3 regions of the Saccharobesus litoralis genome follow, and region 1 is predicted to be linked to each of the others. Evidence: predicted binding sites of a transcription regulator. Region 1 holds the regulator's gene; each other region holds the start of a gene.

Region 1 (3,288 bases):
ATTAGCCAGATAAACCTTTTTCCCTTCCGCCATTAGCTCATCCATAGACATATTCATGGCCAACAAACGTTGCTCTTCCTCTTTGGCTTTGCGGCGTTGCTCAACTTGCATATCCACCCAAGCTTGATAATCGCTTGGTGATTTAGCGATAACCACAACAGGCATAAACCCATGGTCTTTACCGCAAAGTTCAGCGCATTTACCGCGGTAAATTCCAGGTACATCAACCTTTGTCCAAGCTTCGTTGATAAAACCGGGATTAGCGTCTTTTTTCACTGCGAAGTCTGGCACCCACCATGAGTGGATAACGTCATCAGACGTCATTAAAAAACGAACTTTCTTACCCGTTGGGATAACTAATGGTCGATCTACCTCAAGTAAGTAGTTTTCCCCTTTATCCCACTTACCCGTGATCTGTTCTGTAGGTGTTGCAAGCACACTGTAAAAATCAATATCATTTTCCATGTACTTGTAATGCCATTTCCATTGAGAGCCTGTCACCAAAATACTGACATCAGGTTCAGACGTGTCCTCCATTGCAATTAACGTCTGCGTAGCCGGTATTGCCATGACAATTAAGATGATAAACGGCACTACGGTCCATGCTATTTCTACTTTTACACTTTCGTGGAAATTAGCCGCCTTATGACCGCGTGATTTACGATGAAAAATCATCGCCCAAAACATTAAACCAAACACTACAACACCAATTGCCGTGCATATGTAGAAAATTCGCATGTGTAAGTCATACACATCTGCGCTAATAGAGGTAACGCCTCGCGTCATGTTTAATGGCATAGGTGCCGATTCTGGAGATGCAGCTAACACAGCTCCCGTACAGCAAATAAAAGCGAGTAGAGATAAAATAACCTTTTTCACCAAGCAACTCCCCTTGTTGGCAATCGCGCTCTAGCTCTAATGGTTTATGGCTAGTTCGCACCTTTTTATTGTGACAAGCTCAGTATCTAGTAATAAATAAACTGGGTGGCTGATTCTTTTTTAGTCAGCCGACAAATAAAAATTAGACAGTAATTTGATATACGTCCAATAAACTTACATTTTTTTAACAAGGTTATTGAATTAAAAGAGGTTTTAAGAAAGGCAAACAAGAGCTAAAAGCCGCTAAAAACGTAGGTTTTCGCTACTTATCTGAACAAATATCTAGCAGTTGGATTTTTTTACTATAAGAAGCTTAGAAATAGATATTAAAAATGAAAAGAGATAATAGGCCACTGATGCCAATATAGAAAATGGTAACTCAATTGCCTAAAGCAGCAATTTAGCCAAGCACTGAAGGGAAACTAACAAGCCATGCGTAAGATACGCACGGCTATATAGTCTTCTCGCTCAGGTCTTATGGTTCATTGTCAGCGCTTACTCACCCCAATCACATAGTAGAGCATATGCTCATGGGGGCTCGAAGCTTGCCTACATGGATGTAGGTAAGGAGCGAGAGCACGGATGCGGTAGCTTTGACGGCTTCCCCTAAAACCTGATCACTTTGACTATAACATCAACAAACAGGTTTTATTACATCCAAGTCGTGTTGCGAATAACACCAACGGCAATCCCTTCTATTTCAAAAGGTGTTGAGGCTAAATCCACTTTAATAGGCGCAAACTCTTGGTTTTCAGCATGAAGTAAAATTTCACCACCATTCTTCTCAAAACGCTTCACCGTGACATCCTCTTCCACTCGAGCCACCACAACCTGACCATTACGCACCGATTGCGTTTTATGCACAGCCAATAAATCGCCATCCATAATACCAATATCTTTCATGCTTTCGCCTTCAACCCGCAATAAATAGTCAGCATTTGGCTTAAATAAGTTGGGATCCACTTGATAGCGGCTTTCTACATGCTCTGTCGCCAAAATAGGTGAACCCGCAGCCACTTTACCCACTAAAGGCAAACCTTCATTTTCACTTTCATCATTAGCAGCGCCAATTAGACGAATACCACGACTCGTGCCCGGCATTATTTCTATAGCGCCTTTACGTGCTAACGCTTTTAAATGTTCTTCCGCTGCATTAGGTGATTTAAAGCCTAATGTTTTAGCTATTTCAGCTCGTGTTGGCGGCATACCAGTTTCTGAAATATTATCTTTAATTAGTTGCAGGATCTCTGCTTGACGAGGAGTAAGTGGCTTCATTTTAGTGGATCCGTAATGGCTGCTTACCTGTTAGTATATACAGGCTGTACAAATACGCAAACATTCAATAAAAAATTATTGTTGATCTGTCGGGTTCAGTTTATTTCTGAAAAAATCCAGGGCACATAAACTTTTACAAATTTACCGCGTAGCCAAAAAGACTAAATAGGTCAAAACTTGAATAAATAAGCTCTTTTGAGGGTTTTAGCTATATATTTAGATACCAAAAATCATTTTGGCAGAATTTGATTTACTAAAAGTAATGAACATTAAGTCATTTCTAAAGTTGGTAATAGTTCAGAATTTACCTCTTTAATCCGATAACAAGCTGTTATAAAGAGTTCAGCACTGCTCATGACTCTAGTTCAATAATTAACCTGAGCTCTGGTTAAGCCAGCATTAAATTGTTGCTATTTAATAGCTCCAGTTCCTCTGCTGTTAAATCTAATGATGGCTTCTCTTATTTTAAACTATATGCGATTAAACCGCCAAGCAAATTCAGCATAAAGCCATGTGCGCTGCGGTGTCTGGAGTGCTCAATGTACGAAATGTTTTTCAATTGGTCATTCACTGTTTCTATTATGAACCGCTTTTTAAGTATGGCTCTATCCCATAATGAGATGAATTTTTTCTTCATGTTTTTACGGATTGTTGTTATCAATTCAACTCCCTTTTCAAGCAACTCTCCCGATAGCGCTTTGCTAATATAACCTTTGTCACCATAAAGTTTACCAAATAGTGACTCTGTCATTTCAGGGACTGGTTTGCGATCATCTATGTTCCCCTCTGTTAGTTTCAATGAAACTATTTCACCGAAGTGATTGATAACTAAGTGTAACTTAAAACCAAAAGACCATCCCATTGTGCCTTTACCATGTCTAGCAACTCCCTCAAACACCTTGTTTCTTTTGGCTCTGATAATATGGCAAACCTCTATTTTTGTAGAATCGACAAATTGGATACCGGTTGGTTTACCAAGCTTAGATGTTAAGTAACTACACATAGGAACAACGACACTAGAAGCAATCCCAATAAACCGCGTATAGCTTAATAATCTAGGAAAATAAGACTTCAAGTGCCGGCAAACGTAGTGAAGGTAATAATTTTTGAAATCTCGATAACCCGCCAGTCCTA
Region 2 (3,288 bases), 440 kb from region 1:
GCGACTGTTTTGACTCATAGGTTTAGTCACCTTGGCTTGCAAGCGGATCTCTTCTACACAATCATCAGGGATCTCGCGAATAAAGCGACTGGGTGAATGGTAATTTTCACGGCCGTATAAACGTCGAGATTCAGCATAACTAATATAAAGTTTACGCATGGCACGAGTAATACCAACATAACATAGGCGACGTTCTTCTTCCATGCGGCCTGATTCTTCCGTGGATTGCTGGCTTGGGAACATACCTTCTTCGACACCCGTCATAAATACGGTATCAAATTCTAACCCCTTTGCGGTATGTAAGGTCATCATTTGCACGGCATCTTGATCTTTGGTGGCTTGGTTTTCACCTGATTCCAACGCCGCGTGTGACAAGAAAGCGCTAAGTTCTGATAAGGCTTCGTCAGGGCTTTCAAAGTTGCGACAAGCCGTAATTAATTCGCCTAAGTTTTCTAGGCGTGCTTGGGCTTTTTCGCCTTTTTCAGCTCGATACATGTTTTCTAAACCAGACTGTTTGATGGTGATTTCGGCCTGGCGATGCAAAGGTACATTGCTAATATCGTCTGCAATACTATCAACTAAATTGATAAAGCCTGATACCGTAGTTGCGGCGCGACCTTTTAGTAACCCTTGATCTAACATTTGTTTGGCGGCATGCCATAAAGGGACACTGGCCTGACGAGCAAAACTACGCAATTGAGCGAGTGACTTTTCGCCTATGCCACGCGCTGGCGTATTGACGATCCGTTCGAACGCCGCATCATCTTGAGCATTGTTAATTAAGCGTAAGTAGGCAAGTGCATCTTTAATCTCTTGGCGCTCATAGAAGCGCAGGCCGCCGTAAATTTTATAGGGAATTTGTTCGCTGATTAAGGCTTCTTCCAATACACGTGACTGGGCGTTAGAGCGGTACAATATGGCGTGTTGAGCTAACGAGGTGCCAGAGGCAAAGGCTTCTTTGATCCGGCCAACAATAAAACGGGCTTCATCTAATTCATTAAAAGCTGCATACAAACCGATTTTTTCGCCTTCGGCTGCTTCCGTCCATAATTGCTTGCCCATACGATCTGTGTTGTGGGCAATTAGATGGTTTGACGCCTTGAGAATAGTACCTGTCGAGCGATAATTTTGTTCAAGGCGGATCGTTTCGGCTTCAGGAAAATCACGTAAAAAGTGTTGTAAGTTTTCGACTTTAGCGCCACGCCAACCGTAAATGGATTGGTCATCGTCACCGACTATCATCATGTTACTGTTAGGGTTGGCCGCTAAGATCCGCAGCCAAGCATACTGAATTCGGTTGGTATCTTGAAATTCGTCAACCAAGATATGTTGAAAACGGTTTTGGTAGTGACGCAGTAAATGTGGATGACGTAAGAAAAGCTCATGCGCTCGCAGTAGTAGCTCGGCAAAATCAACTAATCCGCCTCGGTCACAGGTATCTTGATAATTTTTGTATATTTGTAGCCAAACTTTATCAACAGGATCGTTATAGGTTTCAATGTGACTAGGGCGTAATCCTTCGTCTTTTTTACCATTGATATACCACATTGCTTCTTTGGCAGGCCATTTTTTGTCGTCCAGCTCCATGGCTTTGATAATGCGCTTTAACATACGCAATTGATCATCAGCATCGAGAATTTGAAAGCCTTCAGGCAGTCCCGCATCTTGATGATGCAAGCGTAATAATCGATGGGCTAAACCATGAAAAGTACCAATCCACATATGGTTGACTGAGGTTTGCAATAACGACTCAATACGGCCACGCATTTCATTTGCGGCCTTATTGGTAAAGGTGACAGCCATAATGGCATAAGGTGAGATTTTCTCGACTTGCATTAACCAAGCAATTCGATGCACTAGAACCCGTGTTTTACCACTACCGGCACCAGCCAGTACCAGCATTGATTGCTGAGGTGCCGCAACCGCATCGCGCTGTTTGTCGTTAAGAGAGTCGATTAAATAAGAAACGTCCATTGCAAACCGTGAGTCAATAAAAATAACTGGCTAAATATACATGTTTTACGACAATTGAGCCAGTAAAGACTAACATTGCCTTGCTATAGGTTATATACGCCTAGCGAGTTGTATAATGATTGTATAGTTTAGGCTAAACGAGATTGAGTAACTCATCCAAACTCTGCAATTGTAAATCGGCTAACACAGGATAGGGTTTGACAGCAGAATAAGGATCAAACCACGCCGCTTGGCATCCTGCTCTTTTGGCGCCTAATACATCGGTATTTAACTGATCACCAATATGTAAAATATGCTCGCAAGGAATGCTTAATTTTTGGCTGGCCAAAAGAAACATTGCCGGATCTGGCTTTGCCTTGTTATCGCTATTTGCGAACATCTTTAGAGTGAAGTAATTGGCCAAAGGTGTAGTTTCAATATCAAGATTACCATTTGAAATAGCAATAAGCGGAACGCGACTTTTTAGTTTTGATAAAAAGGTTATTGTTTTTTGCGATATTGAGATTCGATTTCGAGCTAACATAAAAGTGCTAAAAGTCGGCCCAATATGATTATCGCTATTTGGTATTTTGTGGTTATTGAAAAGCTTAGCTAACCAATGTCTACGCAGTAAAGTAACATCCGAGCTAAGTTTAGGTTGTTCTAATAAAACTTGCTCTCTAACTAATTCTATATCTCTTTTTGTGATGTTTTTGAGGTTGGGGTGGACTGACTGTAAATGAATTATTAGCGCCTGCTCTGCGGCCATAATAGTTGGGTAGTTGTTGTAAAGTGTATCATCAAGATCGAAACTGATGGCTTTAATTGGCTTAGGCGAACGGTAGAAAATCATAAAAACCTAGTTTTGCTATTAAGATATTGCTTGTTACTTTTTCGTTGGTAATTTACGAGCGCGAGGATGAGCTTGATCATAAACTTTGCTAAGATGCTCAAAATCCAAATGGGTATATACCTGAGTTGTTGCAAGGTTCTCGTGGCCTAAAAGTTCTTGTACGGCCCTTAAATCTTGGCTACCTTCTAACATGTGCGTAGCAAATGAATGGCGCAGCTTATGTGGGTTAAGGTGTTTGCTTAAACCTTGTTTTTGTCCCCATAATTTCATTCGTGCGCGGCATTGTCTTACGCTTAGGCGATTACCATGTATTGACGTAAACAAGGCATTGTTTGGTGATTGACTGCTTTCAAAGCGTACTTTTAGCCAAGCTTGCATTGCTTGTTTTGCTTTGCTGCCAAATGGCACTATGCGCTGTTTGTTACCTTTACCTGTCACCCTGAGCAGGGTTGTATTGAAATCGACATCTGAAATATTTAGAT
Region 3 (3,288 bases), 2.7 Mb from region 1:
TCGGCTTGCTGTTTAATTAACGCTAATTGAGGTTCAGCTTGCGCAAAATTGTCATCCGTTTTCATTACCTGACGGATATCAAAATTAACAGCATGTACACCGCGTTGACGTAATAGCTCAGCAAACATTAAAGAAGACATTTGCTCACCAAACGACAACAAAGCATCTTTTAATTTTAAAGAAGTGGGTAATTCAGGGTTTTCAGCTAAAGAGGTCAACTCAGCTAATAAATTTTCTAACGCAACTTTGATACTTTCAGGCTGATTAAGATCATTTAAGATCGCATATTCTTTATCACGGATCTGATCAATTAAGGTTTGTCTTTCGTCAGCGGTAACATCCGATTGAGTCAGGCGCACCAATATATTAGTCACACCCGATTGAGCCGACACAGCAACAACACGGATATCTTGATTTTCACAGATAATATCGGCACAACGAGACATGGCTGCGTGATCCGCAACACTTGTACCACCAAATTTAGCAACAGTAAGATTATTCACTTGAATACCTTTTTTACGCCCTTTAAAGAGCTCAGGGAAAATTTTCAAGAGAACGCAGGGTTTAGCAGTGAAGAGAAAAATAACAAGCTTCATACCAAATCCCGAAAGCGCTCCACCCAACGCGGTGACAGTTGTCAGGATTCAGCCATAACAACCGAAGTGACTGACTGCAAAGTACAGTCACTTCTCGGCAGTCATCTCCCTTCTGTATCGTCAAAAAAGCTTTGCCTTCTCTTATACAGTACCTAGATGCTGCACCTCTTCCGGTAATTTAAAAGCCAAAGTTAATTCAGCTTTTAAAAGCGCGCGAATTAAATACTAACCAGCAATAAAGATCAAGTTTATTAGACCATTTTTTAATATAGAACCAGTAAAATTACCGGCAAGCTATAATATAGTCAAAGCGATCAGGTTTTAGGGGAAGCCGTCAAGCTTTGAGCCCCCATGAGCATATGCTCTACTATGTGATTGGGGCGAATAAGTGCAGACAATGAACCATAAGGCCTGAGCGAGAAGACTATAATTAAAGTTTTTATTTAAATAACAGATAAATACCTTCATACTTTATTTTAATGAAACCTCAAATTGTAAGGCCAACTAGGTTAGATGACAGATATTGATCAACAACTGGCAAACAATCAAACGGATTGGGAAGATCTTCCCTCTTTCGAAGTCGAATTATCTGATACGGAAAGCAATCTTGATCTAGAAGAGTTCGATGACTTTGAATTAGAGTTAGAAGACGAAGAGCTTATTCTCAATACAGAAGAAGATGAAGAGTTAGTTGCCGTTCCCGATGATTTTGAATTTCAACTGGACGAAATTCTAGACGTTGAGCCAGACAACGCTCTGAGTGATGATCCAGCGTCTGAAGCTGTACTTTCAGCAGAGGCTAATACTGATGTTAATCACCATCAAGCTAACCTAGATAATCAAACTGAATTGGCGAGTTGTTTAAGTCAGTTACGTCAATCAATAACCGAATTAACCCAAGCACTCACTGACCCTCCTGAAGCTGAAAAAAAAGATACTGAGCAAGACACCGCTAACACTCCAAGCGCTGAAGACTATTTTAAAGAGGGTGTCTTGAGCGCTAAAAATAAAAACTATTTAAAATCAGCAAAAGCATTTCGTAAAGCCAGTTTAGTTGGCCATAGCAAAGCCATGCTCTATTTAGGTTTAATGTACAGTAAAGGCCAAGGATTACCTCAAAGTCCATTACATGCTTACACTTGGCTAAAACTATCCACACTCTGGCAATGCAATGAAGCCCTTCAACCTTTACAAGAACTTGAAAAATATCTAACTGTGCAAGAAATCAAAACAGCAAACCGAATAGCTGCAGATAAACAAGAATTAATTTTTAATGAGATTGATTAGGTTAACTCGATTTAACTGAAAGTATAAAATTTAAGTGACTGTATAAAAATCCTCTTAAATGAGGATTTTTTTTGCTCTGAATACTTGAACTGTATAAGGATCCAGTATACTGTATATAACAACACTGGTTAAACACTCAGTTATCGAGAAGAGAATATGAATACTTATATTGCGATGCGTCCAGCACAACAAACTCGTTATTTTGCGACCAATAATAAATCAAGCGATTTTAGTCTACGTTTTTGGCAATCCATTGCGAAAACTCAAGAACACAACCGTTGGTTGTGCTTAATTGCGCCTAGTGATATGCCAAGTAAATCAGAATTAATCTCTGCGGGTATCAATGTTGAACGTATGTTAGTGGTTCATACTCAAACCGATAAACAAGCTTTTCAGTCTGCGTGCCAAGCTTTGAAGCTAGGAAAGTGCGCAGCAGTTGTAACTTGGTTAGGCTGCTTATCTGAAGCTCAAAAACAGCAAATGCAAGTTGCGGCCAATTTAGGTAACAGTACGAGCTTATTAATTAAATCGAGTTTTCCGCAAAAGCTAGTCGCTTAATGACTCTAGCCAGTAACTTTTCTCTGTGAGCCTGGGGCTTCGGCCCCTTTTTCCTAACTTTAAACTCGTGTATAAAGACAAGATGTTAGTGTCTTTATCAAAAAATATGAAATGCCCTTGCCACTCAGGTGAAAGCTATCAAGCTTGTTGCCAACCTTTTCATGATAATGATTGTCATGCACCTACGCCTGAAAAATTAATGCGTTCTCGTTACTGTGCCTATGCGTTAAACAAATGCCAATATATAGTCGATACACTCGTAGCCGAGCAAAGACAAAACAATGAACTTAGCCAAATCGAAGAGTTTGCACAAAGTGTTTCATTTAAAAATTTAACCATACTCGATACTCATCAATCTGAATTAACTCAGCAGTTTGGATTTGTTACCTTTAAAGTGGTTTATCAAACGCCTGACAAGGCTTTTCATTGGATGCAAGAAAAGTCGCGCTTCCAATATACGAATGAACAATGGTTTTATGTAGATGGGCTAGTCACTAGCAATAATAAACCCATCTTCCTTGGCAGAAACGAAAGTTGTTTATGTGGGTCGACTAAAAAGTTTAAACGCTGCTGCGGCTAAACATACAGCCCGCTAAGCAGCATATTGATTGGCTTGTTCAATCACTTCTTTAAGTTGAGTGAGGTCTTGTTCTATTTCTAACGCGGGATCTTTACCTTCTTCTTGGGCTTTTATACGACGAGCAGCATGCAACGAGCAATTGGCTAACACGTTATCATCCAATTTATTTGGATCATTATATTGTGATAACGCATCCCTAATTAAATAACGGTTTAAACACATAGACGCCATACCCGCTTGATGTAAACCTTTATTGATATTGTGAGC

The links. Region 1 encodes LexA, which represses DNA repair genes until DNA is damaged. Its sites were predicted from a motif close to TACTGTATNNNNATACAGTA; they were not measured.
Region 2: the regulator LexA is predicted to act here: its motif matches at 1,999-2,018, upstream of uvrD (DNA helicase II).
Region 3: the regulator LexA is predicted to act here: its motif matches at 1,971-1,990, upstream of C2869_RS00255 (SulA-like leucine-rich domain-containing protein).

The regions. Positions count from the first base shown of each region.
Region 1 covers NZ_CP026604.1:2,752,087-2,755,374, reverse strand. The annotation lists gene coxB (cytochrome c oxidase subunit II) at 1-879, opposite strand, end outside; gene lexA (transcriptional repressor LexA) at 1,531-2,154, opposite strand; partial or broken gene C2869_RS09690 (IS982 family transposase) at 2,543-3,280, opposite strand.
Region 2 covers NZ_CP026604.1:2,308,802-2,312,089, reverse strand. The annotation lists gene uvrD (DNA helicase II) at 1-1,974, opposite strand, end outside; gene C2869_RS07970 (HAD-IA family hydrolase) at 2,108-2,806, opposite strand; gene xerC (tyrosine recombinase XerC) at 2,840-3,288, opposite strand, start outside.
Region 3 covers NZ_CP026604.1:65,394-68,681, reverse strand. The annotation lists gene lysC (lysine-sensitive aspartokinase 3) at 1-503, opposite strand, end outside; lysine riboswitch at 601-774, opposite strand; gene C2869_RS00260 (SEL1-like repeat protein) at 1,110-1,883, shown strand; gene C2869_RS00255 (SulA-like leucine-rich domain-containing protein) at 2,040-2,441, shown strand; gene C2869_RS00250 (YchJ family protein) at 2,530-3,021, shown strand; gene C2869_RS00245 (VC2046/SO_2500 family protein) at 3,034-3,288, opposite strand, start outside.